2 regions of the Brevibacillus sp. NRS-1366 genome follow, and region 2 is predicted to be linked to the other one. Evidence: riboswitches for the same ligand, from Rfam matches in the RefSeq annotation. Region 2 holds a riboswitch; the other holds the start of a gene.

Region 1 (16,063 bases), on a different contig from region 2:
AGTAGCCGTAGTATTTTCTGGAGCGGTGACTACAAAAGACTCAAGCGATTGGGATGAGGATAAGCCTGTAACGATTACCGCCAAGTTTGGCGATGTAGAGCAGTCTATCCAATTGATCGTGACCCGAAAGGACTAAAAAACATCATGTTGAAAGAGCCCGATTATTTCGGGCTTTTTCTCTTTGCGTAAAATCCTATCTTTAGTTAGGTTTTTTTCAAAAATAGATTTGTTACAATGGCACCAAAGACTATTATAGCCCCAAAGAATTCAATGACGAGGGTGCTAGCGATCTAGGAAACGAACTTGATGGAAAATGGGGGTGAAGGGAGTATGAATCATTTCCATCTGTACATAAACTCTGTTAATGATGTAAGCGAGCTTGAGAGGATCAGAGAAGAAATCAAGGAGCAAGTCGTCGATCCCCAGTTGAATTGGCAATCCAGAATGCTCATCTACAGTCAGGTGCAATTCGTGACAGAAAGAATTACGATGCTGAGGCGCAGCAATCATGCCGTCTGACGAGTTTGTCCACACATTGTGGATGAATCTGTTGATAATTATTTAAATAGTCAGTCATCAAATGTTTTTGCGATGATAAACTTCTATATATAATGAAACGATTAGTTGAGAATAGCTAAAACCCCTGCCAAAATGCCTTTAGGAAGTGAATTCCTAGGGCATTTTGTTTATAAGGATTTTATAAAATCAATGACAGTAACCTAACGTCAGTGAGAGGAAACAGGAGAAAAAAGCGAAGGTCTTTGGAACACCAGCCGAGGCGGAATGGAGAAAGCGAAACGCTTTTGAGCGTCCACCTCTGAGAATCCTCTTGAATCGGCGACTTTGGACGCGGTTTCGCTTTTGGAATGGGAGCCGGACAGGGATGTCCCCCCTGCAGGTGTCCAAGAACCTGGAGCGTTTTCTCCTGTTTCCTCTCCTTCACTACAGCCCGACCTATTCAATAGAAAAAAGCCGACTGAACCCATCAGCCGGCAAAAGGTAAAACCCCAAGACATTTGTTTAGACACCATTATTTTATCAACAAAGGATTAAAATGTAAACTTTGTACGCTAATAGGATGAAATACAGGGCAAAACCAAGGTTTCCCCACATTCTGTCCCACTCTGCCATTCCTTGACATCGTCTAGGCATACAGGTATCCTAACAAATATTACTCATCCTTTATCAAGGGTCCGACTGTGTCCTAATAGGCTGCGGATCGAGCTTGGTTTATCGCTGGTAATGCCAAGTTTTCTATGTTGCAAAAGGATGCCACTATGCTATAGTGAATGACGAACGTAAACTCTATATAGATGTAGAGATAAGTGGGGAGCGAGGCTATGTTATCCTTCTTGAAGAATTTAATGGGGAAAACACCAACACCGCAAGAGGTGCGTGAGCAGGTTCGGGAGGAGTCCATTTTGTCCGCTTCTGATACCGAACAGTCACATCAGGAAAAGCAGCAGGTGCAAAAAAAATCGACCGGCGTAGTTACAGCACTCTCCTTGCATGAATCATGGGAAGCGAAGCTCAGTACGCAGGAAAAATATGCGCTTTCGTTTATGGCACAGGAGCTGGCTCCACTGGACAAAGGGAATATTTCTCTTGCTGGTACGGCTCTCGTTCCACATGATGCTGGTGTAGAAGTGACGGCATTTGTCCGGAATAGCTCGGATCGTCCTGTACGCTTGGGAGAGATGACGCTGGTGGTATTGTTCGGGGATCAGCAGTTGTTTACCCGCCAATCCTTTGATTTGAGCGAGATAGGGGAAATTCCGCCGCGTTCTGCTAGACCGTGGTCGTTTGTATTTACGCGGGAGCATTTCTTGCAAGTAGACGTGCTTCTGGCGAATTGGAAGATTGCCTTTGAGATGGCGCAGAAAAAAATGGTCCTGCCCCAGCAGCTAGAGCTGGAAGAGTCCTGGATTAAGGCTTTGTCTGACGAACAGAAACATTCGCTGATTGAGCTGGCTAAGAATCTGCCCGCACTAAAAGAGGGTGAAGTGAACATTCAGAGTGTACAGATTCGTCGTACGGATGAAGGTGCGCTTCATGTCATGCTTTTGATTCGCAACGGATCGACACAATCCCTTTCCTTTGAAAAGCTGCCGCTGGTTCTCTTTGATGCGACTGGCGAAAAGGTAGCAGAGGGCTTGTTTGAGCTCGGCAGCCTGACTGTAAATGCCGGCACCAGCAAACCGTGGATGTTTATTTATCCACCTGAGATGCTTCAAAAAGAAGAGCCTGATTTTTCCCGTTGGAGAGTCAGTGTGCCCCAGCAGTCGTAGATCGTGTAGCCTGATTTGATCGGGTAGGAAGAAACATTTATTATTATGAGAAGAAGCTTCGTTCGTGCACGGACGGTGAGGAGGTTTACGCATGTTTTCTTTTATGAAAAATTTGTTCGGCAAAGATCAGAATAGCCGTTCCATCGAAGAACTGAAAAAAGAGATTCAAGAAGAGTCAGGGATAGATGCTGCTGAGCTGAAGAGCAGTGAGGCAGATCTGGAAGCAGATGTGCCAGCACCAACACCTGCGGCTACTAGCAACAGAGTACACACAGAACTCTCGCTTCACCCAATGTGGGAGCAAGAGCTGGACGCGGAGAAGAAGTACACCCTGCGCTTCTTGCAAGCGGAATTGCCGGATATGGCTAGAGGCTTGGTCAGTGTGACTGGTTTTAGTATGGTTCCGCAGCCTAACGGGCTCGCCGTTACGATGTTTTTCCGTAACGCAACGGATCGTACCGTACGATTTAAAAATATTCGTTTGGCAATTTACTTAGATGACAACCCATTTGCGCGGATCAGAGTTGATCTATCTGAGATGGGTCCAATCCCGCCGCATTCGAGTCGTCCATGGGAGCTGCTCTTCCCTGAAGAAAGCTTCCTGCATGACAACTTTACCTTCAGTCGTTGGAAAGTAATGATGAAGGCTGGAAGCAGCACGCATATTTGGCCACGTACGTTGGAGCTTGATCCTGAAATGGAAAAGCGCATGACCGATCGCCAAAAGGATCGTCTGGAAAAATTGGCGCATACCTTGCCGCCGATTCCGATCAACACGGTGGAGGTCACTGGCTTTGACATTGGGAAAACCAAAGAGGGCCATCTGGTGGCTGCCATGCTGTTCCGTAATGGGATGAAGGATGAGTATCGCCCTGATCAATTGGAACTTAAGATTTCGGATGCAGATGGCGATCTAGTGGCTGGCGGCGTACTTGATGCCAGTACGATTCGTGTACAGCCGGGCAACAGCCGTCCATGGCTGATCGTATTCCCGCCAGATGTTGTCAAAAAACCAGATGCCAACCTGCGTAGATGGGTTCTTGAAGTAGAGTAGTCCACAACTTTTCTATTGCAGGAATGAGGAGGTTGACCTATGAGTTGGTTATTGGAGAATTGGTTTGGTTCCAAAGAAAGTCTGGAACAAGTCAGAGAAGATATTCACGAGCATTTGCATAAAGAATTTTACCTGGGTGTATCCGGGATCGATCAGCCTGAGCAGTCAGCTAACCGTATTGAATCCAAGGAGCTTTTCTTACTCATGAACGGTCCGTGGGATAACCAATTAGAAGACGCGGAGCAGGAGCTGCTGCAATACGTTCATGATGAATTGCCTTCTGTCGTTCGTGATGAGCTTGGCATCTTTCCTTTTTACACGCAGGTGACAAATGACGGATACCTGGTGCTCGCGTTTGTTCGCAATTCGACAGATCGCAGTATTCTTTTGCAAAAGCTTCCGTTGACCCTGGTTACTACCGAGGGCGTAGAGGTAGCGAAGAAGACGTTTGATCTGGTTGCTACAGGACCTGTTGGAGATATGTCTAGCCGTCCGATTGAGTTTATGTTCCGCTGGGATGAGTTTACTCAAATCCCGGAAAAAGAGGTTCCACTGACTCTGACCTACAAAAAGCCGCCAAGTAGTCAGACGCAGGAAAATCAGGAATTAAATATCGGGCTCTCCACAAACGAGACCGAGCATTATATGAAGAAAGCAGCGGAAGAAACACCCGTAAAAGCAGGTGAAGTCGATCTGCAAGTGCTTGAAATTAAGGCGAGTGAAGACAACGGACTAAAAGTCGTGGTTGTTTTCCGCAACGGGCTGGAAAAACGCCTGGAGTTTACAGAAGTGCCGATTATTGTGCATGACAAGGCAGGAGAAACCGTTGCTCGTGTACACTATACCCTTCAAAATATGAAGGTAGAAGCGAAGAGTCATCGGGTATGGGCATTCGATATCCCGTCTTCCTCCATGAAGCAGCAAGAGGTAGACGTAGCGGAATTGACTGCTTTTATTCCAAAGGCCCAGCAAAGAAAAAAAGCTGAGCCATTTACAGCACCGGAAGCAGACGACAACAAAGGCCTGCTGCAGTAAATGAGGAACCCTTTTTGCCAATGGTGAAAAGGGTTTTCTTGCGATCAGAGTGTTCCAATAACTGGATGTTCAGGGTTGCGCGTCCCCCTTTTCATCCGCTATGCTAGGACGAGAAGCACAAAACGAGCTTTTTTGAAGATTCTCTATACCTGAACTCCTTTTGACTGCGCACGAAAGCAGGAGAGAGAAGGAAGGACTGTTTTTTTATGAAGAAAACGATACAAGCAGCGGTTGTGATGGTGTTGGTCATGACGATGGCCGTCACCGATGTTCATCCCGTATTCGCTGCTGGAACGAATGATCCTTATTTAGACAATCAGATTCATTTGGGTCAGATCAACGCAGATAAAGCGTGGGGAGCAGCACACAGCAACGAGTCGATTGTGATTGCTGTTCTGGACTCGGGAGCTGATTACAATCATCCCGACCTAAAAGGGAATTTGCTGCCGGGCATTAATCTAGTCAGTCCAGGAAAAAGCGCCCAGGATGACAATGGACATGGAACCGAAGTCATCGGAGTCCTCGGTGCTAAAGGGAATAATGCCATAGGGGTATCGGGTGTATTATGGAATGCTCGCATTTTACCAATTAAGGTATTGGACAAAAGAGGTTTTGCCGATATTGATCTGGTTGCAAAAGGAATAAATACAGCCCTGGATCGAGGCGCAAAAATCATCCTGATGTCGTTTAGCAGCATGTCCTACTCAAAGGCGCTGGCTGATGCAGTGAACCGTGCGGAAAGAAGCGGAGCAATCCTGGTCGCCGCCAGTGGGAATGAAGGGAATCGAGTGGCCTATCCGGCTGCTTATCCGACCGTTGTAGCTGTAGGAGCCGTCAAAAGCAATAACCAGCCGATTCCCGCCTCCAATACCGGTCCAGAGCTGAATATGATGGCTCCTGGGTTCAATATATATACGACCAAGCTTGGCGGAAAATACGGCTCTTTTAGCGGAACCTCAGCGGCTGCTCCTCAAGTCGCGGGTGCTGCTGCACTGATACTTGCACATTATCCAAAGCTAAGTCCACTGGACGTTCGAATGCAGCTCTACCAGACTGCAAAGGATATTGGCCAAGAGGGATGGGATCGAACAACCGGTTATGGCTTGCTGGATGTCAATAAGGCTGTGCGTTCTCCGATGTCATCCGATTTCCTGGAGCCTAACAACTCTGTTTCCAAAGCGAAGGCTTTTCCGATCGAGGCGCAAATCCGCGGGAATCTCGGACCGAATGACACGGTTGACTGGTTCAAGATGGACGTTCCTTATGATGGAAAAGTAAGCTTTACGGCTACGGTTACTTCAGGGGTTTCTTCAGCGATGGCAGCTACTTTTTATTCAGACAATCGGACACCCGTCACGCAGTACATCGGAAATGGGGATACAGTCACAATCCCTGCCAAGGCTGGAACGATGAATATTCGACTCATGCGAAATGCCGGGGTCAATTCCTTTACGTACGTGCTGACCAGCAGATTCAGCATCAACCCGGATCGAAATGAACCGAATGATACAGTGAGCACAGCCAGGCCGCTCGTTGGGAATCAGATCAGCGCCACAGGCAATTTTCATTTTGAGGGAGATCAGGACTGGTTCTCTTATTACGTTCGCGAATATGGTCAAATGAACGTCGCAGTCACCCCTGACAACAAGCGGATGGATGTTGTCTTGACCGTTGGCAAGCAAGATGGGAAAAATACAGTTTGGGACCCAGCCTATTATAGCGGCGACCGTGACAATCCAGCTGTCGAAATGAGAAAAGAAGTATCTCCGGGTAAATATCTTATCCGTGTGAGTGAATATGAGCACAATGCTGTAAATGGGGAATACCGTCTGGACTTAGGCTTTACTCCAATAAAAAAAGATCCGAATGAACCGAATGACACCTACCACCAGGCGTCTCCATTAAGCGGCGGAACCTTGATGACAGGAAATTTCCCCACGGCGTCTGATTCTGACTGGTTCCAATTTACGGTCAAGACAGAATCGTACGTGAGTATTCGTGCCCCGTTTATTCCGGTCACCAATGGGATGAGACTGGCTCTCTACAGTGAACGAAATCTCGATTATGCGATGGCTACCACGAATGAAGTGGCTGAGCTATCGGATCAGGGCAGAGAAATCATGGGATTGCGTTTGCAGCCGGGTAAGTATTATATCCGTTTGAACAGCGGAATCTCTTTCAAGTATGATCTGTATCGCTTGACTGTGAATCAGCAGCCACTGCTGGCTGGATATCGCGATATTTCGGACCACTGGGCGCGCTCCGAGATCGTTAGGCTGAGCGCCAGAGGGATTGTCAAAGGGTTTGACGATGCGACCTTCAAGCCGAATCAGGCTGTGACTCGGGCGCAGTTTGCCACTATGCTGATTCAGGCGATGAGGGCGAGCGGCGAGTCTGTAGGGAGCTCCTATACAGGCAAGGCCGTCTTTCGGGATATGTCGACCAAACATTGGGCGTACAACAATTTGGGAATCGCTTATCAGAAAGGCATCTTGAAGGGCTATCCAAACATGCAGATGAAGCCTGATCAGGCGATTTCCCGTGCGGAGATGGCGGCTATGATCGCCCGTGCACAAAAGGTTCTGTTGTATAATCGAAGCACGTCCTCCTATCGCGATGTGCCGGCCAGCCACTGGGCTTCTTCCTCTATCGAAGCACTGACGGCGCGGAATTGGTTGAATGGATATGGAGCGACTTTCAAACCGCAGGGGATTGCTACGCGGGCAGAGGTAGTGGTCTTGATTTCAAAAGCGTATAAATTATAACGGCTTTTCCCACGTCAAGTACGCGGGAAATACGCGCTTCGCTAAATGTGTCTATTGACACCGCAGAGAAAAACAATTATTCTATAAACCGTAATGGATACTCTTATCCAGAGCAGGCGGAGGGACTGGCCCGATGAAGCCCGGCAACCGACTAGAGCGGTGCTAACCAGCAGAACGGACATCTGTTCTGGCCGATAAGAGGATGAAGGAAGCATAAAGCGCGCAAACCTTTTCCTCCACGAAGACGGAAAAGGTTTTTTTTCTTGCGTTTACGTCGATAAAATCCTGTCTCGGCTACCACACTATTTGTATGAGGTCAAAGGAGGTAATTTTCTCATGGCTTTGCAAAAAGGTCGTCGTCTGTTTACATCTGAATCCGTAACCGAAGGACATCCGGATAAAATTTGTGACCAAGTTTCCGACTCCATCTTGGATGCGATTCTGTCTAAAGATCCAAACGCTCGTGTCGCTTGCGAAACATCCGTAACCACTGGTTTGGTGCTCGTAGCGGGTGAGATCACCACAAACACGTACGTTGATATCCAAAAGCTCGTTCGTGAAACAATCCGTGAAATCGGCTATGATCGTGCCAAGTTTGGTTTTGACGCGGATACTTGCGGTGTAATCACGGCAATCGGCGAACAATCTGCTGACATTGCTCTTGGTGTTGACCAAGCTCTGGAATCCCGCGAAGGTAAAATGTCTGACGCTGAAATCGAAGCGATCGGTGCTGGTGACCAAGGTCTGATGTTTGGCTTTGCTTGCAACGAAACACCTGAGCTGATGCCACTTCCAATCAGCATGTCTCACCAATTGGCTCGCCGCCTGACTGAAGTGCGCAAAAACGGCACGCTGGCTTACCTGCGTCCTGATGGAAAAACGCAAGTAACCGTTGAGTACGACGGAGACAAACCTGTTCGCATCGATACGATTGTTATTTCTACCCAACATGCTCCAGAAACGACTTTGGAGCAAATCAAAAAGGACCTGGTTGAGCATGTAATCAAACCAGTTGTTCCTGCAGAACTCCTGGATGCAGACACCAAATACTTTATCAACCCAACTGGTCGTTTCGTAATTGGCGGACCACAAGGGGATGCTGGCTTGACTGGTCGCAAAATCATCGTAGATACCTACGGCGGTTATGCTCGTCATGGCGGCGGCGCGTTCTCTGGTAAAGATCCAACCAAGGTAGACCGCTCCGGTGCTTACGCAGCTCGTTATGTAGCGAAAAACATCGTGGCTGCAGGTCTGGCAGACAAGTGCGAAGTTCAAGTAGCTTACGCAATTGGTGTAGCACAGCCTGTTTCCATTGCTGTAGATACGTTTGGTACAGGAACTGTTTCCGAAGAAGATCTCGTGAAACTGGTTCGTAAACACTTTGATCTGCGTCCAGCTGGTATCATTAAACAGCTTGACCTGCGTCGTCCAATCTACAAACAAACAGCGGCTTATGGCCACTTCGGACGTAACGACCTGAATGTTCCATGGGAGCAAACAGACAAAGCAGAAGTACTGAAGCAAGAGGCAGCGCAACTGGGAAAATAATAACTGCAAAGAAAGAGCCTGGTACTGTTACTGGGCTCTTTTTTGTGTGGCCGGTTTGTTGCCTGGCTATCCAGTTATTGGGGAAGAGTGGACAAAGGAATTTGTAGGGATGTGTCGAATCTCCTAAAAGGGAAGTGAGGAGGGGTTTTTTGCAGAAAAGAAGGCTCTTCCTGATCGTGTTTGTTACCTGTTTGTTTTTTGTCATGGCCCTTGGATTATTGGGTGAATCGGGTTTGGTAAAAAAGAATGCGCAAAAAGTGCAACCTTTTCCCCAAGTTGATACGTCTAACTTCATAAGCGAGGCAGCAAATGCTGAGCCAAACGTCACAGCAACACAAAATGCAACGGTAAGCCCGAAAAAGTGGTACAACAATCAGGTCGTTGTATTAACGTATCATCATGTGACAGATGAGTCTGGTCAGAGGTACGTCATATCGCCGGAACTATTTGCACGGCACATGGCGTTTTTGCATGAGAATGATTTACATCCCATATCGCTTGCAGAGTTTTTGCAATTTGTGCAGACGGGTACCTTATCGACCGCGAATGCAGTATTGATTACATTTGATGACGGATATGAGAGCTATTACACAAAAGCATTCCCGATCTTGCGTGCATACGGTTATTCTTCTGTCAACTTTGCGATTGCAGGTCGATTGCGAGATGTAGAGCAGCGAAAACGCGAGAATATGACTACACCGCTGACGCGTCAACAGGTGAATGAGATGCTTGCCTCAGGGCTTGCTGACATCGGTTCCCATACGTACAGCTTGCATGAGGAAGAAGCCCGAAATGAATGGGGAGAACTGGGGCCAGAAACGGCACCTGTCTATTTGAAGGATCTGAACCGTTTGGAAGGCGAACAGGAGTACAGGGACAGACTGTTTGTAGACTTCCGCATGTCACGTGCAGGCCTTGGTTCATGGATCGGCAAAGAAGTAAAAGCACTCTCCCTGCCTTTTGGCTACACGAACCACATTGTATTAGAGACTGCCAGGCAAGCCGGTTACGAGTATGTGTTTACCTCTACACCAGGGCTAGCCAAACGCGGTACAAATCCGTTTGCCATCCCTCGAAATGACGTAGGGTTACAAGATGTGGATGAGACGAACCTCCATCAGCTGTTCACGAAAGCGAAAAATGAGTTTGAAGGAGAGCAATCATGAACAAAGCGATTGACATCAGCGTGCTCGATGGGGTGATCAAGCGAACGATTGAAACTGTTGAGACGAGTAAAACCGAAATATTTGATATAGCGGAAAGCGCCAGACAGCAAGGCAATTCGCTAAAGTTCGATTTGCATGAGCTGCGTCAGGAAATTTCCAAAGTGATTCAAAAAGTAGATGCCCTGGAGCTTGCCTACCAAAAGTCTCGCAACAGGCTGGTTTTGGTGAGTCGTAATTTCCATATGTACACCGAGGAAGACATTCGGATCGCCTATGAAGAAGCGAGTCGCATTCAAGTGGAGCTCTCCATTTACCGGGAGCGGGAAAACAACTTGAAACGCAGACGCAACGATTTGGAGCGCCAACTGCGGACGTTGGAAGAAACCATTATCCGGGCTGAAAAGCTGGTCTCGCAAATGGGTGTGGTGCTCGGCTATTTGACTGGCGATTTGAGTAAAATCGGAGAGGCATTGGAGTCGGCAAAACAGCACCAACTGATGGGGCTGAAAATCATCCAGGCGCAGGAGGAAGAGCGCAAGCGAGTAGCGCGAGAAATCCACGACGGCCCGGCACAATCTATGGCCAACGTCGTGCTGCGCTCGGAGATTGTGGAAAAAATGCTGAAAAATGAGCGTATTTTAGAGGCGCAGATGGAGCTCCATGAGTTGAAAGAAATGGTCCGGATGAGTTTGGCTGACGTCAGACGGATTATTTTTGATTTGCGTCCAATGGCTCTGGATGATCTAGGGTTAGTGCCTACCTTGCAAAAGTATATTCGAACCTGCGAAGAACGTATCGCTTCTTCCATTGATTTAGTAATATTTGGAATAGAGCCTCCTTTGCGCAGTTCAGTGAAGGCTGCGATTTTTCGGTTGGTTCAGGAGTGCCTGAACAATGTAGAAAAGCATGCCGAGGCAAAGGCTGTTCAAGTGAAGGTGGAATTTTTGCAGGAATCCCTCAGCCTCGTTGTAAAAGATGATGGTGTTGGCTTTGATTTGGATAAACGGATGGCAAACGGCAATTCGTTCGGATTACTCGGCATGAAGGAGCGCGTTCAGTTATTGGAGGGCTTGGTGGATTTACAGTCTGCTCCTGGCGAGGGAACGAGGGTCATTTTCCAAATACCGCTGAAATTGTGAAATCTTACAGAATATGTACAGGGGGATGAACCATGGATAAAAGACAGCAAGAGCTCCGTATCGTAATTGTAGACGACCATCAATTGTTCCGGGAAGGCGTAAAGCGCATCTTGGAAATGGAAGAGGATTTCAAGGTCGTCGGAGAAGGTGCCGATGGAGGAGAGGCCGCTCTTTTAGCAGAGGAACACAAGCCGGATGTGCTCTTGATGGATATCAACATGCCAAACATTAATGGCGTTTCTGCTGCTGAAAATGTGATTACGGTTAGCCCTACTACGCGTGTGATCATGCTCTCGATTCATGATGATGAAGGCTACGTCTACCGTACCTTGCGCTCTGGAGCGTCCGGTTACCTGCTCAAAGAGATGGGGACGAGCGATCTGGTTGATGCTGTGCGCGTCGTAGCATGTGGCGGTGCATACATACATCCCAAAGTAACGGGTAAACTGATTGAGGAATTCCGTCGTTTGAGCGAGCAAGAGGGATCGGCAGAACGCAGCTTCTCCTTAGATGACTCGCAAACCATTGATCCGAAAATAATCGAATCCTTGACGCGCCGTGAGCGTGAAGTATTGCAACTGATGGCAGAAGGTAAAAGCAACCGTGCGATAGGCGAGTTTTTGTTTATCAGTGAAAAGACTGTCAAAAACCACGTCAGCAGCATTTTGCAAAAATTGAACGTACAGGACCGTACACAGGCGGTCGTTATCTCCATTAAAAACGGCTGGGTGAAACTGTAGATTACAGTAGGACTGGCACCCTGTTCAAGCTATCAGGCATACCTTAGTAGTGGAGGAGGTATGACCGTGATGGAAGAACTGGTTGTATGGCTATTGGCGGCATTTGGCTGCTCCTCTTTGTTCGTGATGATAGCTGAGCGCTGGATCCGGCAAACGAGCGGAGTTGCCGAACTGCCCCATGAGCATTACCGGTTGTTGCTGCGTGATTCAGAACAGGTACTGGAGCGAGTCGTTCGGAAGCTGCTGTTCCGATCCTATTGGAGTGGCAAGCCCATCCTCATTACATTGATAGATGATGGTTCACTGGATGATACGGCCCAGATATCAGATGTTTTTGATCGCTATCCATATTGCTATCTATTGGATCGACAAGAGGACGCTGCACCTGTATCTACAATCGTAACGATTGATTTACGCAGTTTGAATGAAAAGGAACGCGTTTAGCGTTCTTTTTTTATACAAAAAAGAATGTCTAGGTTTCCTTATGGAAAATATTTTCTGAATTTTGTATTCGTACATATTGAATTCTTCTTCGTTCTTGGACTATGATCACCTTAAGAATAAATGGAAATATCAACCATGCCTATTTTTGTGCTGGATCGAGGGGATTGCTACACATGAAGTTTAAAACGCGGCTATATGTAGGTTTTTGTTTTATTATTGTCCTCAGTATCATTCTCTTGTCCTTTATCATGAGTATGCTGAATCAGCTCAATCACAATCTGAATCGAGTCGTGCAGGAGCGCTATGAGAAGGTCAGGCTGGTCAATATTATTAATCAAAACTTAAATAGCATCAGCAGGGATTCGCGAGGCATGCTAGCCAACCCGCCAGCAGAACTGATCCCGGTCTTTCAGGAGAATATCAATCAAAACAATGTGAATTTGAAAATAGCTATGGACGATCTCGGGAAGTTGGAAAGGGTAGGGGAAACAAAGGAATTGGTACAAAAGCTGCAAGTGTTCGGGGAAATTTATCAGAATAATCAATACAAGATTGAGAATCTTCGGGAGGCAGGCAAAGAAGAGGAAGCCAATCGGCTCTACTGGTATGAAAGCAGAAATATTCGCGAGCAAATGTTTGAGATCATTGACGAGTTAAAGAAAATCGAAGAACAAGCGATGATTCAAGAGCTCGACCAATCGCAAAATGGCTATCAATTTGTAGTCAATATGACTTATGTATACGTGGTGCTGGGTGTCGTCATTGGAATTGGAATTACGATTTGGGTGGTCAGAAGCATCACAGGCAGTCTAAAGCAGGTCACCTCTGTGATGACGGAAGTAGCTGACTATGAAACGGATAAATTACCACGACTCGAAATCCATTCAGAGGATGAGATCGGCGCAATTTCTGATGCGTACAATAACATGGCCCAAGCTTTGGAGGAGCATATTCAGAAAGTAAAAGAGTTCAGTGAAACAGCTGAGAATCAAAGCTGGCTTAAAACGCACGTTGCCGAAATTGCTACGATGTATGCGGGAATCGAAAATGTTCACGATTTAGCCAGTCTGTTCATCACGAAGCTGACACCAATGGTCGGCGCGAGCTACGGGGTCTTTTATATCAAAGAAGGCAAAGCAGACGGCATTCGTCTTCGCAAGCTCGCAGCCTACGCTGATAACGACGCTGAGGTTGGAGGAGAAGGTTTTCGATTGGGCGAAGGGCTTGTCGGTCAGTGCGCTTTGGAAAACCGCGAGATTACACTCACAGAGATTCCAGACGATTATATGAAAATTACCTCCGGGATCGGACTCGCTTCACCGAAAATGATCATGATTGTTCCGGCAGAATTCGAGGGACAAGTACTGGCTGTTGTTGAATTGGCTTCTCTTACAGAGTTCAGTCCTCTGCAGCAGTTGATGCTAGAGGAAGTCATGAGCAGTGTCGGTGCCACCATCAACAGCATTATGAGCCGGATGCAGGTCGAGAAACTGCTGCAAGATTCTCAGGCGTTGACCGAAGAGCTGCAAAGCCAATCAGAAGAGCTGCAGCTTCAGCAGGAAGAACTGCGGACGATTAATGAAAAGCTCGAAGAACAATACGAAAACTCGGAGCAGAAGACAAAAGAGCTGGAAAAAACCAAATTGATCTTGGAGGAAAAAGCACAGCAGCTTGCGATTAGCTCCCAGTATAAATCGGAGTTTCTCGCCAATATGTCGCATGAGCTTCGTACACCGCTGAACAGCCTCTTGATTCTGGCCCAAATGCTTGCTGAAAATAATGAGAAAAACCTTATGGCGAAGCAAGTGGAGTATGCCAATACCATTTACTCATCAGGAAATGATCTGTTGCATTTGATCAATGACATCTTGGATCTCGCCAAAGTCGAATCAGGCAATGTGGAAGTGACACCCGAGGATGTAACGCTTCGCTCGATTAAAGCGCACGTAGAAAAGCAGTTTATGCCTGTCGCTCGTCAAAAAGGCATTTCGTTTACAGTGGAAATCGCTCCTGATGTGCCCAAAATGATTTGGACCGATGAGCAGAGATTGCAGCAAATTTTGAAAAATTTACTATCGAATGCTTTTAAATTCACGGAAAAAGGAAGCGTTTCACTGCATATCGGAAGAGCAAACGAAGAAACCTTTACTTCTGGCAGCGAGGACGACATACTGATCGCCTTTTCTGTCACGGATACAGGGATCGGTGTTTCCAAAGAGAATCAGGATATTATTTTTGAAGAATTTAAACAAGCAGATGGGACAACCAGCAGAAAGTATGGGGGAACGGGGCTTGGCTTGTCGATCAGCCGAAAAATGGCCATTTTGCTGGGCGGGCATATCGGCATTGAGAGTGAAGAAGGAAAAGGGAGTACCTTTACACTCTATATCCCTTATCGTCATGAGATCACCATGTTCGCCGAGAAGGAGGCTGCTGCCAGCTTATTTCAAGAGGTAGAATCAGCTGACACAATCAACGTAAATGATTCGATCGAAGCTTTGCTGGTCGGAAAGAAAATACTGATTGTGGACGATGATATGCGAAATGTATTTGCGCTGACTACTGCAATTGAGGGACACCATATGCAGGTTGTGTTTGCAGAAAATGGGCGAGAAGCGATCGACGTATTAATGAATAACCAGGATATCGATTTGATCCTGATGGATATCATGATGCCAGAGATGGATGGGTTTGAGGCAATGCGAATGATACGTCAAAAGCCGGAATATCAGACGTTGCCGATTATCGCTCTGACAGCGAAAGCCATGAAGCATGACAGGGAGCAATGCATAGAAGCAGGTGCATCCGATTATATCAGCAAGCCTGTAAATTTAGAGCAGCTGTTCTCTTTGATGAGGGTATGGCTTTACAGATAGGTGGGATTAGATATTGGTAGACATCAAGATGCTGGATAAGCTGGAGCTGGAAAAAATAGAGATGGCGATTCTTTTGGAAGGAATCTATCGCTATTTTGGATTCGATTTTCGCAATTATGCCGAGCCATTTCTTCAGCGCAGAATCTGGCATCGTATCCGAGCAGAAAAGGTGAAAAGCATATCGGGCCTCCAGGAAAAAATATTCCATGATCCCGGTGCCATGAAAAGACTGCTCGATGATTTATCCATTAATGTGACAGAGATGTTTCGAGATCCACCCTTTTTTCTCGCATTTCGAACGAGGATTATCCCCCTGCTGAGAGCGTATCCTTCCATACGGATTTGGCATGTGGGCTGCTCATCGGGTGAAGAAGTGTACTCCATGGCCATTCTTTTGCATGAAGAAGGCTTGTATGAAAGAACAAAAATTTACGCAACCGACATGAATGAAAGTATTCTTGAAAAAGCAAAGCAAGGCATCTTTCCGTTGGATCGGATGCAGATGTACACCAAAAATTACTTGCAGGCGGGAGGGACCAGAGCGTTTTCCGAGTACTATACGGCTACATTTGAAAATGTGATCTTTCAACCGTTCCTCAGAGAAAATGTTGTATTTGCTCAGCATAATTTGGCAACCGACCATTCTTTTAATGATTTTCATGTCATTATTTGCAGGAATGTCATGATTTATTTCAATAAAATCTTGCAGGACCATGTCCATAGTCTGCTTTACGAAAGTCTCGTGTTATCAGGGTTTCTAGGTTTGGGTAATAGAGAGGGGGTAAAGTATACTAGTCATGCGAACTACTACCAGGAATTTGACTGCACAGAAAAGATCTACAGAAAAATCAAATGAATCATCGCTAGGTGAGCTCCCTAAGCAGAAAGTAAGTATTTTATTGGTGGATGATCGACCGGAGAATTTGCTGGCACTAGAAGCAGTTCTGACCTCCCCCAAATATCATTTGGTTAGTGCCCAATCTGGCGAAGAGGCCTTGAAGTATGTAT
Region 2 (16,063 bases):
TCCCTTCGCCGTCTGGTCCACAACGGAAATGACCGTCTCGGGATAGTCATTGCTGAGCCCGGGCTCTTTTCTATATAATGAAGCCAAGTTTTATCCCGCCCGGCTCTTTACTCCGGCAGCGACCGTTACAGACCGGTTCTGTCAAAACCTCTGCTTTTATGCCAACATTTCAACAGCTTGGCCAGTAATGCCGTGTAGTCGCACTGACTTTCTGAATAGAAATGAAAAACATCAGGATTTAGCAAAATTTGGTTCCACTCGCTCCGGAAGTAGCTCTATGGATTTTTGCAAAATCCTCACTTAAAAACGAAAGGGACGTGACCCAATGACAGAAAGTACGGACAAACGTTCATTATCATCCGTGAGCAACGCCCTCCGCATCCTGCGATCCTATACGCTTGACCGGCCGAGCCAGGGGATTACAGAAATTGCCGCTTCGCTCGGTTTGGGTAAAAGCACAGTCCATCGTCTCGTGACGACCTTGACCAACGAAGGCTTTCTCGTGAAAGAAGCAGACACGCAGAAATATCGCCTGGGCTACTCGGTGCTCACCCTGAGCGGCGTGGTCACCTCCAATCTGGACATCTATACGGAAGCGTTGCCGATCGTTCGCAAGCTTGTCGACTCCGTAGGAGAAACCTCCCATATCGGCATCCAGGATGGGCACGATATCATCTACGTGATGAAAATCGAGTGCAACCACCAGGTGCGTTTCCTCACTCACGTGGGCAGACGTAACCCGCTTTACTGCACGAGCTCCGGGAAAGTCTTGCTCGCTTACAAGGATCGCGAGTTTCTTCAGGAAATTGAAAAATCGCTGGTCAAAAGGGCACCCAACACGATAACCGATCCCGTATTCCTTGAGCATAGCTTGCAAAAAATCAGAGCCGATGGCTACGCGACCAGCTTTGAAGAGCTGCTGGAGGGCGTCCATTCAATCGCTGCCCCGATCCGCGATTACACCGGTAACGTCATCGCCGCGCTAAACATCGTCGGCCCCAAACAGCGGATGGGACGGCAAAAGTTCCCCCTGCTCACCAAGAAAGTGGTTGAGGCAAGCCAAGAAATTTCCGCAAAATTGGGATATTACAGACCGCGACATTCATCCTGAGCCGCAAACACCGTCAATCGGGCTGTTGACCGGAATGTCCGCTCCAGCCGTGAATGACAAGCAGGCTAACACGAACACTATCTCAAAGTTGGACGAAAATACCAAGCCGATCCTCTTGTCAGCTTGGTTTTTTTACGATTTCTTTTCTGTTCTATAGAAGAACAATCAGCTTCTCAAGCACTGTTTTCCTCTCTATAATACGTTCAATGGCTGCTGTGCCCCCCAAATCTGGTGGAGACATTATTGGAAATTCTATTTGGAACGTAAGCACGGGAGTTATCCGGCGTAACCGCAATCAAAGGAGGTCCTGCCCCGCTTAAACTAATAATTTGAATCTCGGATTGAAAGAGGAATGAACCCCTGACTCCCCTGGTATCCTAAGCTCTGTTCCATGATTTGATTAGACATACGTTTCATTCCTTCCTCTCTTCGTCTTTCCAAATAAGGAAGGTTGATACGAGCCAACGCTAATAATAAAAACAGCCCTGATCCTTTTACAAGGTGGACTGTTTGACTGGTAACATTTTGATCATTTATACAAGTTTGGTGGTACCCCGTATTTTTCTACACGAAAAGGCTCTTGCAGCAGATCTATGGCTCTTTTATCAAACGTTATAAAGTGAGGTGTTTCAAAGTGCTGTTCGATAGCACTCGTATCCATCCACTTTTTTACCATCACAAATTCATTGCGGTATTCCGGTTTTATCGATCCAAATTGGGTTAACTCTGTACCACAGTCTTTACCAGCGAGCTTTGCTGACGAACATACTGGACCAGCTCTGCCGCCATGGCGTAATAATTGAATGGCGTAATCAGGTAGATTCCGTTGAAGTAGCGAACGGCCGTATCAAGCAATTCCTTGGCGATCGCAATCCCTTCTTTTCGCGCGTCCTCTCCCTGTACCTTTTTCATCCGCTCCAGCGCCTCTGCAGACAGCTTGATTCCAGGCACCTCATTATGGAGGAACTCCGCATTTCGCGAGCTGGTCAATGGCATAATCCCGATAAAGACTGGAATGCCGATATGTTTGGTAGACTCGTAGACCAGCTTGATGGATTCTGCATCATAAACAGGCTGCGTCATAATGTAGTCCGCTCCTGCCTCCACTTTCTTTTCCAACCGCGCAATGGCTGCTTCAATCTTCCTCACGTTCGGATTAAACGCAGCGCCAACAATGAACTGCGCCTTTTGTTTCAATGGACGACCTGAGAACGAGACGCCTTCGTTCAACTGCTTCACCATGCGGATCAGATCAAACGAAGTCACATCAAACACAGAGCTTGCCCCAGGCAAATCACCGAATCGGGAGGGGTCGCCGGTAATCACCAAAATTTGATCAATTCCCAGGGCATGCAGCCCCATCAGATGTGACTGTTGCCCGATCAGATTCCGGTCACGGCATGCGATGTGCAAAAGCGGATCAATGCCATGTCTGCCCTTCATCATCGCGCCGAGAGCCATATTGCTCATCCTCACAGTTGCCAGTGAGTTGTCAGCCAAGGTGATCGCGTCTGCTCCAGCCTTGTGCAGCTCGCAGCATCCGTGAAGAAAACTTTCAGCATCCAAATCCCGCGGAGGATCAAACTCGACAATGATCGTGGTTCCGGTTTTCACCCGCTCTACGATGCTCGGTTTATCATGAAGTCGGGAACTTTGAACGGAAATCGTAGGACTGTCTCCCGGTACAACTGTCGGATTGACACGCACGTGTGGTTCCAACGATTTCAGGGCAGTTGCCATTGCCTGCACGTGCTCAGGAGTCGTTCCGCAGCATCCGCCAAGCAGTCGAACCCCCTGCTCTCTCAGTCGAAGCGCGCTTTCCGCAAAATAGTCAGGCGATGACTTGAACGCGTACTCCCCATCTGTCATCCCCAAGCGTCCCGCGTTTGGAAAAGCGGACAAGATCGCATCTGTTGGAATTTGTACTTGCTCAAAGGATCGCAATATTTCGGCTGGGCCAAGTCGACAATTCAGACCAATGACGTCTGCCCCTGCTGCCTTTAGCTGTGAAAAAGCTTCCGTCAGCGAATATCCGTCGCGTGTCCGTCCTACTTCCAGCGTCGCGAGCTGGGCAATCAAAGGAACGTCTGTAAGCGGACGAATCACCTCAAGGGCAAGAAGCAATTCCTCCAAGTCAAGGAAGGTCTCCAGAATGACCCCGTCAACTCCCGCATGCAATAAGGCAATCGCCTGTTCCTCGTACTGATCCCGATATTCGTCCAGCACTTTTTTCCGTACCCGTCCTGCCAGGATCGAACCGATGCTGCCTGCTACATAGGCATCTTCCTGCGCTGCTTCCCGGGCAATGGCAACAGCTAGTCGATTGATCCGTGCTACCTTATGCTCCAGACCGTATCGCGCCAGAGCATCCCGATTCGCTGCAAATGTATTCGTTTCTAAAAAGCGTGCCCCAGCCTGGTAGTAGGAAGCATGAACATCATGGACCAATCGTGGATTGGAAAGGCACAGCTCTTCGAAACTGACCCCCACCGGGACACCCAGCCTATGAAGCTGGGTTGCCATCGCTCCGTCACCGATCAGCAGGTGGTCCTTTAGATACTCTTGTAAATTTTTCTTGCTTGTTGCCAACGAAATCACTTCTCTCCTTTATCAATTTTCATTTATAGAACCGTGCCGTTTTCCGGACTTTTTGAACATCCTTTTATATTTCGAATACCGACGGGCCAGCATTAAAATAACGAGCTTCTGGATGGGCAAATACCATCGCTGACACGGAAGCTTCCGGCTCCATCATGAAGCCCTCCGTCAAGTGAATACCGATGTTTTCAGGCTGCAAAAGGCGGAACAACTGTGCTTGATCCTCCAAGTTCGGGCAAGCCGGATATCCGAACGATACACGAATCCCTTGATAACGAGCACCGAAACGCTCCAGCATCGTCATTTCCGGCGGATCAGGAATCCCCCAGCCGTCACGCATAATGTGGTGAACACGTTCGGCAAAGGCTTCTGCCAGCTCAAGCGCCAACGCTTGGAGTACATGAGAGCGCAAGTAGTCTCCCCGCTCCTTCAGCTCGGTGGAAAGCTCCCGAATCCCTCCTCCTGCTGTTACCGTCAAGAATCCGACGTAATCCATCTCCCCGCTCTCTACAGGGCGCAAGAAGTCAGAGAGGCACAGGTGCGGCTCTTCCGGCTGACGCGGAAATGAGAAGCGCTCCAAGAGCTTGGTGTGGTCTTTGGGATCGTAGACTAGAATGTCGTTGCCGTCCGCTTGGGCTGGGAAAAACTGATACGCACCATGTGCAGTGATCGTGCCCTGCTGTTTGGCTTCGGTCAATAGCTCTTCAACCAAATCGTACAGCTGAACTACTTTTTCGTCGCCTGCCTCAATCAGTTTTTCGACATTCCCGCGAACCCCTAAATGTTTTCCCAAGAGCATCCGTAGATTCAGATAAGGCTGTAAATGGCTGATCGGGTATTGACGCAACACATGTCGATCGCAATCAGGCGGCAAATGAATCGGTGCTGTCCGGCTGATTGCAGAGCGCGCAGGGAGTGGCGCTTTTTTAGCTTCCACTATCGGTTGTACGGTGGCCGCGGCCTCCAACAAGTTTTGCTGCTCTTCTACAAGTCGATCACGTTCTAGAGGATTTTGCAGACGATTTACGAGATCAAGTCCGTCCATCGCATCTTTTGCATACAACACAATTCCTTTGTACTCAGGCGCAATCCGATTCGACGTGAATTTGCGAGTGAGGGCAGCGCCCCCTACCATCATCGGGACGTCAATTCCTGCTTCGCGCAAATCCTGCGCGGTAATGACCATCTGTTGCGCTGATTTAACGAGTAGACCTGACAAGCCGATGGCATCTGGTTTCTGTTCCCTGCATGCCGCAATCAACTGCTCAGGCGGCACCTTGATCCCGAGATTGACTACTTCATACCCGTTGTTTGCCAAGATGATTTCGACCAAGTTCTTGCCGATGTCATGCACGTCGCCTTTGACCGTAGCCAAGAGGATTTTTCCTTTTGCGGCTGCATCCGACTTTTCCATGAACGGCTCTAAAAAAGATACGGATGCTTTCATTACTTCTGCGCTTTGCAATACTTCAGCTACAATGAGCTGGTTTCCATTGAACAGGCGGCCTACCTCTTCCATCCCGGTCATCAGCGGACCATTGATGATCTCTAACGGCACGTATTTTTCCAAAGCCAGCTTCAGGTCTTCGATCAGTCCGTCCTTGGAGCCTTCGACTACATAGCGGGCCAATCTTTCCTCCAGGGTGAGGGAGGATACTTCTACACTGACATCCTTTTTCTTCTGCCGATAAAAATCGGTGAAAGCTGCCAAGGTCTCGTCGTTTGTCTCAAACAAAAGGGCTTCAGCCAGTTTTCTTTCGTTCTCAGGAATCGAGGCATAACGCTCCAGCTTCTCCGTGTTCACAATGGCGTAATCCAGACCCGCTACTGTCGTGTGGTACAAGAACACGGCGTTCAGCACTTCACGTCCTGCTGCCGGCAATCCAAAGGAAACGTTACTCACGCCAAGGATTGTCTTACATTCTGGCATCGCTTGTTTGATCAATCGAATACCCTCTACCGTCTCTTTTGCGGAACCAATATATTGCTCATCACCGGTTCCTACAGGGAAGACAAGCGGGTCAAAGATGATGTCTTGCGGCTTTACTCCGTATTGGTTGACCAGAATATCATAAGAGCGCTTGGCTACTTCCAGCTTCTTTTCGCGCGTGACTGCCATGCCCGCTTCCTCAATCGTTCCGACTACAACAGCGGCACCGAATTTATGAATCAACGGAGCGACCTCTTCAAATCGCTCTAGTCCATCCTCCAGGTTGATAGAGTTGAGAATCGCCTTTCCTTGGGAATAACGCAGTCCCAGCTCCATCACTTTGGCGTCTGTTGAGTCGATCATCAGTGGCGCCTTCACTTTTTTCGCGATAAATTGCAAGAATTTTTCCATATCTTCATATTCGTCGCGATCGGGGTCAGCCAAACAGATGTCGATGACGTGTGCGCCGCGCTTCACTTGGGCTCGGGCAATATCTGATGCTTCTTCGTAAAGCCCGTCTTTGATCAGATCCCGAAATTTTTTGGAACCGATTACGTTGGTACGTTCTCCTACCAAGAGAGGACGATTGTCGTCTTCAACATAAACAACCTCTATACCAGAGACGGCACTCACTGGTTCAGTGACGCTTGCCCGCGGCTTGCAGTCTTTCAGTTCTTCTGCCAGCGCCCTGATATGATCTGGAGTCGTCCCGCAGCATCCACCAGCTACGTTCAACCACCCTTGTTCTGCAAAAGCACGCATTTTGGCTGCAAGTCCCTGTGGTGTTTCGTGATAATGACCGTTCTCATCCGGCAATCCGGCATTGGGATAACAACTCACCCCGCACTGTGCCAGCCCGGATAACGTACGCAGGTGATCACGCATGAATTCTGGCCCTGTCGCACAGTTCAAACCAATGGAGACTGGCTTCAAGTGCTCCAGGGAAAAGTAGAACGCTTCGATGTTTTGGCCAGCAAGAGTGGTTCCCATCGGCTCGATTGTTCCAGACAGCATGACCGGAATCTCTTTTTCCAGCTCCGCAAACGCCTTGCGGATCCCGATGCCTCCAGCCTTGACGTTTAGCGTGTCTTGCGAGGTTTCCAGTAGAAGAACATCAGAACCACCGATGATGAGTCCTTTTGCCTGGCGGTAGTACGCCTCAACGAGTTCATCAAACGTAACGCCGCCTGTCAGTGAGAGCGTTTTGGTCGTTGGACCCATGGCGCCAGCCACATAGCGTGGCCACTCCTCTGTCGAATAGGCATCCACAGCTTCTCTTGCCAACCTGGCTGCCGCGATGTTAATTTCCAGGTCCTTGTCTGCTACATCATACTCGGCCAATACGACTGAAGCTGCACCAAACGTATTGGTTTCAACGATGTCAGCCCCTGCTTCCAAGTATTTTTCATGAATGGAACGGATCACATCGGGTCTGGTTAAATTCAACAGTTCATTACAACCGTCGTATTCCTCTCCGCCGAAATCATCTGCAGTCAGGTTTGCCTGCTGCAGCATGGTCCCCATCGCACCATCCAAAATCAGAATTTTTCGGGAAAGTTGTTCACGAAAAGTAGGTTTCATTCACTTGCTCCTTCTCCACTGCTTTGGCTTATTTATTTAATCGGGGACGAAAAAAATCCCCTTCTTTTAGAAAGAAGAGGATTTGTCCGCGGATACAGCAACGCCTGAACCATCCTCTTATCTTTCAAAGCACGTAGCTTTGCTGGAATTGGCACCGGATTTTTACCGGTTGCCGAGGCTTCATCAGGCCAGTCCCTCTGCCTCTCTGGATAAGAGTCGTACAATGTTATTAAGTTATTCGATCTTTGTCAATTGTTTTTAAGGTTTGACAGTATCTTAACACCCCCCTGTCTCTTCGTCAATTGAGAATTTGTCTATTATTTACTGCGATTTGCTCGACCTGCGCCCATTTTTTTGGGCACTAGTCATTCGCCCACGCCAATCTGTGCATTCGTGTATAGACTAGAGCATAACGGAAAGGAGGGGAAACAAACATGAGTACTTCCTACTGCGGAAATGGCTTTTTCGGCGAAAGCTTCGCATTGGTGCTCGTACTGTTTATCCTGCTGGTCATTGTTGGGTGTTCGTGTGACGAGTGTTAGTTAATGAGTAGAGAAAGGGCTATCCCGAAAGCCATCTGAGTGGCGGCGGGATAGCCCTTTTTTGTTTGTTACGGCTCCTTCACGATTTCACCTGAAAGTTATATTTGGCGAGCATTTCTAATGCCGCTTGTTCTGCCTCTTCGCGCTTAATCGTAACTAGGGTGTCTTTTTCGAGGTATGCCAAGTCCTTTGAACAACGACATTCATTTGAACCAGCTAACGCCTTTTTGTGACAGGTTTCATTTATTTTTTATTTCGACTACCCCGCATTCATTGTCAGAGCGAGTGGCTTTTGCTATCATGGGGCTTACCCAGCAAAACGAAAGGAACGATACGATTATGGACTCATTACTCCCTCGTGAAAAGGACGAATTTTTGTCCTGTCTGGAGACGATCAAAGAGTTGGAGAAAACCGAGTTTGAAACGTATTCCATCGTCAAAAATGCCGAGACCGGTGAGCATTTCCTCCGCTATTTCCTGTCCCACATCAATTTATCCGAGGGCGGACGTAGAGACGATTACGATCATTTATTGCCGATTGATTCCGATGATGTCCTCGCCCTTATGTTTGGTGAGCAGCCATACTGTTTTCCTGATCATTGGCGCTCCGCTTATTTGCGCAGCGGCAACGACAATCGCCTGATTCCCTTTGACCCTTCCGAAAATTATGATCTCGAGGAAGATGCGGCAGCAGAGCTCGCTATGCTGGAACAACTGGAAAAGTTCAAGCAGCAATGGACAGCTTCCGAGGGCATGAGTGCTGAGGAAAAAGAAAAGCTGACAAAGGAATACTTCGCTTCCCTGGACGAGATCCTGAAAAAATCGGAGGAGTGAGTTGCGTAATAGGGTGCTCACCAGCTATAATGCTATAGACAATACGAATCGTGGATGAGGATAGTACTCCATATGTGCAGCCTAAGCGAGTTGGGGATGGTGTGAGCCCGATGCCAGTACAATGTGAGGAAGCGCCCCTCGGAGATGCGTCCTGAACATCTTAGTTGTGAACGTGATACAACGGATTGTGTAGGGTTTTGCCGGGACTGCCCGTTATCGCAGATTAAGCGGTTTTTGTTCCTTTTTTAATAAGGAGACAAAAACAACAAGAGTGGCACCGCGGGAGTACAACCTCTCGTCTCTTTTTGAAGGAGACGCAGGGGTTTTTTCTATTTTCTCGGCATTTACCCTTTTTTTCAGATCAGAAAGGAGAATCATAATGAGTTACAAACACCAAGTAGCAGAAAAGATCGCCTCCGCTCTCAAACAGCTAGGCGTGGACACATTTACAACAGAAAACGTATACGCCATGCTGGAGACACCGCCAAACCCATCCATGGGAGATATCGCGTTCCCTTGCTTCCAGTTGGCAAAAGCACTCCGGAAGGCACCACCGATGATCGCCACTGAGCTGGCTGGACAATTCTCTGGCGCTCCCTTGCAAGAAGCAAAAGCAGTAGGACCATATGTAAACTTCTTCCTGGATCAAGAAAATGTAGCTGCACAAGTAATCGGAACGATTATTACCGAAGGCAGCAAATACGGCGACAGCAACCTCGGACAAGGTCGCAAGGTGCCCATTGACCTCTCCTCTCCAAACATCGCCAAGCCTTTTTCAATGGGCCACCTGCGTTCTACTGTTATCGGAAATGCTATCGCCAACATCATGGAAAAACAAGGCTACGAGCCTGTTCGCATCAACCACCTGGGTGACTGGGGTACACAATTCGGCAAGCTGATTGTGGCCTATCGCCTGTGGGGAGACGAAGAAAAGGTAAAAGCCGAGCCCATTAAAGAACTGCTGAGCCTGTACGTTCGCTTTCACGAGGAAGCAGAACATGACTCCTCTCTCGAAGACCAAGGTCGCGAATGGTTCAAGAAGCTGGAAGACGGCGACGCAGAAGCAGAACATCTGTGGAATTGGTTCCGTGATGAATCGTTAAAAGAGTTCATGAAAATTTACGATCTGATGAACGTGTCGTTTGACTCCACAAACGGGGAAGCCTTCTACAACGACAAAATGGATCGCATCGTTACCCTTTTGGAGCAAAAAGGTCTCCTGACCGAATCAGACGGAGCGTTGGTCGTCAATCTCGACGAGTACAACATGCCGCCTTGCCTGATCAAAAAATCGGATGGCGCGACCTTGTATGCAACCCGCGATCTGGCCGCTGCCTTGTATCGTCACGAAACGTATGATTTCGCCAAAGCGCTCTACGTCGTTGGGAATGAACAGCGTCTGCACTTCCAGCAGCTCTATAAAGTACTGGAGAAAATGGGCTATTCCTGGTCGGCAGATATGCACCACATCCCATTCGGCATGATGCTGAAGGACGGCAAGAAAATGTCTACCCGCAAAGGGAAGGTCGTTCTGCTGGAAGAAGTATTGGCACAAGCCATTTCGGATGTACAGAAAGTAATCGAGGAGAAAAATCCTTCCTTGGCTAACAAAGAAGAGATCTCCCGTCAGGTTGGGGTAGGCGCTGTCATTTTCCACGACCTGAAAAACTACCGCTTGAACGACATCAATTTCTCTTGGGAAGAAATGCTCACCTTTGAAGGCGAAACAGGACCGTACGTACAATACACACACGCTCGTGCATGCTCGCTTCTGCGCAAAGGAAACTACCAGCACACCTCCACTGTCAACCTTGCCGCAGGCTCACTCCACAGCAAGGAAGCATGGGCAGTCATTACTTTGTTGAACGGCTTCCCAGAAGTCATCGAACGGGCAGCAGACCATTTCGATCCGTCTCAAATTGGTAAATACGTGATTGATCTGGCTCAGTCTTTCAATAAGTTTTATGCCAATGTCCGCATTCTCGCGGAGGAAGAAGATGTGAAAGCTTCCCGTCTCCAGCTCGTAGCGGCAGTAGTTGCGGTCCTCAAGGAAGGTCTGCGTCTGCTCGGTCTGGCAGCCCCTGAAGAAATGTAGATCGCATCCATTTGCTTACCAATACCAAAAGCCGGCTGCATTCCTCTCCATAGGAAGCGCCGGCTTTTGGTATGTCGTCCTCTTGCGTTTTAGAGTGTCAAGTTTTCATAAATCACCGACATGCCCATCCCGCCTGCCATGCAAAGCGTCACCATGCCATACTTTACTCGGCTGCGAATCATTTCGTTCATCAGGGTCACAGTCAGTTTTGCGCCAGTCGCTCCTACCGGATGGCCCAGGGCGATCGCCCCTCCATTGACGTTCACCTTGCCCAGGTCCAGTTCCAGGCTTTTGATCACAGCCAAAGCTTGTGCGGCAAAAGCTTCGTTCAGTTCAATAAGTCCGATCTCATCGAGTGTCAAGCCCGCTTTTTCCAGCGCTTTTTTTGTCGCTGGCACTGGCCCGATCCCCATTACGCCAGGTTCAACTCCAGCACTGGCAAACGCCTTTATTTTCACCAGTGGCATCAACCCGGCTTCAACAGCCTTTTCGCGAGACATCATCAATACGGCTGCTGCTCCATCATTCATCGGACAAGCATTTCCCGCGGTGATCGTCCCCTCTTTTTGGAACACGCTGCGCAGCTTTGCGAGCTCCTCCAGCTTGATATCTTGCCGCACAGATTCATCCTGCTCAAAAATCCGAATCCCTTTGCGCTCCTTGATCTCAATCGGCACGATCTCACCCGAGAACTTGCCCGATTCGATGGCTGCCGCTGCCTTCCTGTGGCTCTCAAAGGCAAATTGGTCCTGCTCCTCACGCGAGATCCCGTACTCCGCGGCTAGTCTTTCTGCAGTCATGCCCATGTGCTCACCCTCAAGCGAGCAGATCAAGCCATCGGACAAAAGTGCATCCTCCATGGTCAAGTTACCGAATTTGCTCCCCCATCTGTTCTTTACCAAATAGGGAACGTTACTCATACTCTCCACACCGCCTGCTACCACAACATCTTCCTGTCCCGCAGTAATGGCCAAAGCAGCGCTGCTAATGGCTTTCAAACCCGAACCGCACGCTTTGATGACGATGTGCCCGTACACGTCACGGGGAAATCCGGCCAGCTGTGAGCTGATGCGGGCAGCATTAAGCCCTCCTCCATGTACGTAACCATTTCCAAAAATGACTTCATTGACTTTCTGCTTCGGAAAAGCTGCCTGCTTCATCAAGCCTTCCAAAACCTGACGTCCCAGTTCTGTGGCTGCAGTGTCCCGCAGACTTTTACCGAATGCGCCAACTGCACTGCGCACCCCCGATACGATTACAACTTCTCTCATGCCAATGCTCCCTTCATTTTGTCTCTCTACAATACCCGGTTCAAAAATTCTCTCGTACGTTCTTCCTTCGGATTGTTAAAAATCTCCTCAGGCCGTGCCATCTCGACAATCCTGCCTTGATTCATGAAAGCAACCCAATCAGCCACTTCCTTGGCAAACCCCATCTCATGCGTCACGATGATCATCGTCATCCCCTCTTGGGCCAGCTGCTTCATCGTCTCCAGGACTTCTCCGACCAGCTCGGGATCAAGGGCTGATGTAGGCTCGTCGAACAGCATGATCTCTGGCTTCATCGCTAGCGAACGTGCGATAGCCACACGCTGCTTCTGTCCACCGGAGAGGCTTGATGGATAGACGTCAGCCTTTTCAGACAGACCTACCTTCTGCAACAGCCGGAGCGCTTCCTGCTTAGTTTTTTCCTTGTCCGCCTTCTTTGCGATCAAAGGGGCCTCCATGATGTTTTCCAAAACCGTTTTGTGCGGAAACAGATTGAAGTGCTGGAACACCATCCCAACTTTTTGACGGACCTTCGTCAAATCGTCCTTTTTCGCATCCACGCTTTTCCCTTCAATGAAGATTTCTCCGCCGTCTTTGATTTCCAGAAAATTGATGCATCTGATCAAGGTACTCTTTCCAGATCCACTCGCACCAATTAAAACCACGACCTCACCCTTGCCTACTTGCAAGGTAACATCTTTGAGAACTTCTACCTGACCAAAGCTTTTCTTCAGATTTTGCACACGTATCATTTCTTGTTTGTTATCCATCGTTTTCCCCCCAGCGCTTTACGCGTCTCCTTTGGCCAAACGCTTTTCCATCAGGTGGACAATATACGTAAATATCATGACAACCACCAGGTAGTAAAAGGCCACGATCAAAAAATACGTCATTTCATCGAAGGTTTCCGCAGACAAGCGGCGTGCCAGAGAGAACAATTCGTCCATCGCAATGAACGCTGCCAGAGACGACTCCTTTAGCGACAAGATAAACTGGTTGCCGAGTGGCGGAATGGACCTTTTCAAGGCTTGCGGCAAAATGATACGGCGCATGGTTTGGCGAGCGGACATACCCAAAGACAATCCCGCCTCCATCTGTCCTTTATCGATCGACTGGATAGACCCCCGGAAAATTTCCGCGATGTAAGCTCCGCTATGGATCGCCAGAGCGAGGGCGGCCGACCAAAATTGACCGAGATCGATGACTTTATAAAAACCGAAATAGAGAACAAAAATCTGAACGATCAGCGGAGTGCCGCGGATGACCATGATGTAAACATTGGCGATAAACGCCGCCACAGGGATCTTGGATACCTTTAAAAGCGCGACAAACAACCCAATAAGAGAACCTACAATGACGGAAGCGATCGTCAATTCGAACGTCAGTAGCAATGGCTTCCAAAAAAACGGCAATGTGCGGAAAAATTCTTCTGTCAGATGTGCAAAACTGGGCACTCGATGCCACCCCTCGCTTGTAATGGAATGTACCTGCCATGCCTTTGTGTCCAAGGGTACGGCAGGCGGTATGAGAAATGCCTATTCGTTTTTGCTGATATCACGATTGAAATACTTTTCACTCAATTTGACGTAGGTACCGTCTTCATGTATTTGCTTCAAAGCTTCGTTAATCTTGTTCAGCAATTCTGTGTTTCCTTTTCGTACAGCGATTCCATGCTGAACTTCTGATAGGGCTGCTCCGCTTTTCTTGATTTTCAAACCTTGTTGGATGGCAATCTCTCCTACGACGCTATCGGTAATCACCACATCATGTTTTCCTTGCTCCATGGCACGCAGGGCAGTTACATCACTGTCATAAGTCTTGATGTTATCCGTATACTCACGCGCCATTTTTTCATGTGTGGTGCCCAGAGCAACCGCCACTTCCTTGCCTTTCAATTCTTCGAGTGTGCTGATCGTGCCGTCTGGGCGTGTAAACAGCTGCCCGCCGGACAAGTAGTACGGCTCAGCGAAATCAATCTGCTGCTTCCGCTCTTCCGTAATCGCATGGCTGGCAATTGCCGCATCGTAGCGCCCTTCTTTTACGCCAGCAATAATCCCCGAAAATGGCGAGGTCACTGCCTTTGGCTCAAGACCCAGGCGCTTGGCGATCTCATTACCGATTTCGACATCAAATCCGGTCAATTGAGCGTCTTTGAAATAACTGAATGGCTGGTATTCACCTGATGCGGCGTAAATGAATACTCCCGCCTCTTTTGTCATAGAAGATGCATTGCCAGCTGGTGCAGCCGCTTGTCCCCCATTGCTGCTAGGAGAAGCGCCTTGGCTACATCCCACGAGAAGTGACATGGAGAATAATACGCATGCGATAGTCTTGATTGTTTTTTTCATTTGGTAAGCCCCCTCATTTTTGATAGCGTTTTCTTGTTTCGCTACTCTACCAGTTGTAAATTTTCTGAAATATTTAAAGTCGCCCCGGTATGCAAAATGACATTTTCCAAAGAGTACGGGTACATGACCTCTGTCAGCAGCAATCCATTCTGTGTCACTTCAATAACTGCCCTCTCTGTGATAATCAAATCGACACAACGCTTTGCTGTAAGCGGCAATGTGCATTCCCTCAGAATTTTCGGCTCTCCTTTGGGATCAACATGACTCATCAGTACAATCACTTTTTTTGCGTAGAACGCCAGCTCTGCTCCGCCACCGAGACCATGAACACGTGATCCAGGAACGATCCAGTTTGCCAAGTCGCCTTTGCGGTTCACCTGCAGAGCCCCAATAAAAGCTACATCGAGCTTCCTTCTGCGGATCATGCCATAAGCAATGGTGCTGTCGAAATACGATGCCCCTGGCACAACGGTTACAGGCGCTCCACCCGCATTGGAAATATGCTGATCTTCTTCACCCTTTAAAGGCGTAGGTCCGAGCCCGAGGATTCCATTTACCGAGTGAAACATCACTTGCCATTCATTCGGGATAAAATCTGCAACCAGCTCGGGAATCCCGATCCCTAGATTAACAGCCATCCCGGGGTCTATCTCTTTGGCTGCACGTCTCGCGATCATATTTCGCTGATCCATTTCCAGACCCATTAGTAACTCCCTCCGCCGCGCGTCACAATCCAATCCACAAAGATACCAGGCGTCACGATTTTCTCCGGGTCCAATTCTCCTACAGGAACAATGTCTTCCACCTCAGCGATGGTGATATCTGAAGCCATCGCTACCAAAGGATTCAGATTTCTCGCCGCCTTGTCATAAATGAGATTTCCGTACGTGTCCGCTTGTTTCGCATAGACGATCCCTACTTCAGCCGTAATCGCCGGTTCAATCCGACAGGGCCTTCCGGCAAAGATGACTGGCTCTCCTCCTTCCGTCGCCTCTCCTCCCATATTTGCATCCACAACGATTCCGGGGATGCCAACACCTCCCGCACGAATCTTTTCTGCGAAAATCCCTTGTGGACAAAATGTCACTTCGAGTTTCCCGTCCATCATTTGCTGACCGGCTTCGGGATTGGAGCCAATATGCGTAGTGATCAGACGTCTCACCCGACCATGAGTGATCAATTTGCCTATTCCTACACCCGGATACCCGGCATCAATCCCGATGAGCGTCAAACTGTGCACGCCCTTCTGCAAGATCGTATCAATCAATAATGCGGGTGAACCAATCGTACCGAAGCCGCCATGCATCAGTCGGATACCATCCTGTACCTGTTCTACAGCCTGTTCGCGAGTCACCAATTTCGATAACATAGCATGCATTTCCTTATCTCTCTTATTCTTGTAAGTCGCTTACGTCTCTCTTACATTAGCAAATCCTGTGCCAACACCAAAAAAGCTGAATAATGGCGAATTATGCTGAAACCGTGTCTTTTTTGACGAATCGAAGTAGATTCACTTTCGAATCGAAAATAGGAAAAAGGCAATATTTTCGCACGAATCTATTTCGACTCATTTATTTCAAAACCGATTCACTATACAATAAGCAGTATGATCCTGTACAATCAGTTGAAAAATGGGGGGAGCTTATCCATATGGAGAAAGATGCGGAGATACTAGCTTTGTCCTCAGTCGACCGTTTCATTGATATTCTGAACGCGCTGGCAGACGGTATTTTCATTTCTGATGCGCAGGGAACCA

The links. Region 2 has a riboswitch for S-adenosylmethionine ahead of metH (methionine synthase). Riboswitches for the same ligand answer to the same signal wherever they lie in the genome.
Region 1: linked by a shared signal. The riboswitch ahead of metK (methionine adenosyltransferase) and the one ahead of metH (methionine synthase) in region 2 are both predicted to bind S-adenosylmethionine.

What each region holds. Positions count from the first base shown of each region.
Region 1 is NZ_JBITPN010000063.1:1,302-17,364, forward strand. It holds gene ACIFQN_RS34125 (hypothetical protein) at 1-136, shown strand, start outside; gene ACIFQN_RS34130 (hypothetical protein) at 331-519, shown strand; gene ACIFQN_RS34135 (accessory Sec system S-layer assembly protein) at 1,341-2,288, shown strand; gene ACIFQN_RS34140 (SLAP domain-containing protein) at 2,380-3,342, shown strand; gene ACIFQN_RS34145 (SLAP domain-containing protein) at 3,382-4,377, shown strand; gene ACIFQN_RS34150 (S8 family peptidase) at 4,614-7,142, shown strand; SAM riboswitch class I at 7,243-7,343, shown strand; gene metK (methionine adenosyltransferase) at 7,479-8,690, shown strand; gene ACIFQN_RS34160 (polysaccharide deacetylase family protein) at 8,840-9,856, shown strand; gene ACIFQN_RS34165 (sensor histidine kinase) at 9,853-10,995, shown strand; gene ACIFQN_RS34170 (response regulator) at 11,028-11,735, shown strand; gene ACIFQN_RS34175 (glycosyltransferase family 2 protein) at 11,805-12,179, shown strand; gene ACIFQN_RS34180 (response regulator) at 12,353-15,055, shown strand; gene ACIFQN_RS34185 (CheR family methyltransferase) at 15,084-15,911, shown strand; gene ACIFQN_RS34190 (PAS domain S-box protein) at 15,853-16,063, shown strand, end outside.
Region 2 is NZ_JBITPN010000019.1:139,609-155,671, forward strand. It holds gene ACIFQN_RS13045 (IclR family transcriptional regulator) at 326-1,111, shown strand; gene ACIFQN_RS13050 (bifunctional homocysteine S-methyltransferase/methylenetetrahydrofolate reductase) at 1,832-3,700, opposite strand; gene metH (methionine synthase) at 3,774-7,220, opposite strand; SAM riboswitch class I at 7,335-7,436, opposite strand; gene ACIFQN_RS13060 (YjcZ family sporulation protein) at 7,655-7,762, shown strand; gene ACIFQN_RS13065 (hypothetical protein) at 7,940-8,596, shown strand; gene argS (arginine--tRNA ligase) at 8,976-10,691, shown strand; gene ACIFQN_RS13075 (thiolase family protein) at 10,781-11,962, opposite strand; gene ACIFQN_RS13080 (amino acid ABC transporter ATP-binding protein) at 11,989-12,729, opposite strand; gene ACIFQN_RS13085 (amino acid ABC transporter permease) at 12,748-13,413, opposite strand; gene ACIFQN_RS13090 (transporter substrate-binding domain-containing protein) at 13,495-14,307, opposite strand; gene ACIFQN_RS13095 (3-oxoacid CoA-transferase subunit B) at 14,349-15,011, opposite strand; gene ACIFQN_RS13100 (CoA transferase subunit A) at 15,011-15,676, opposite strand; gene ACIFQN_RS13105 (sigma-54 interaction domain-containing protein) at 15,958-16,063, shown strand, end outside.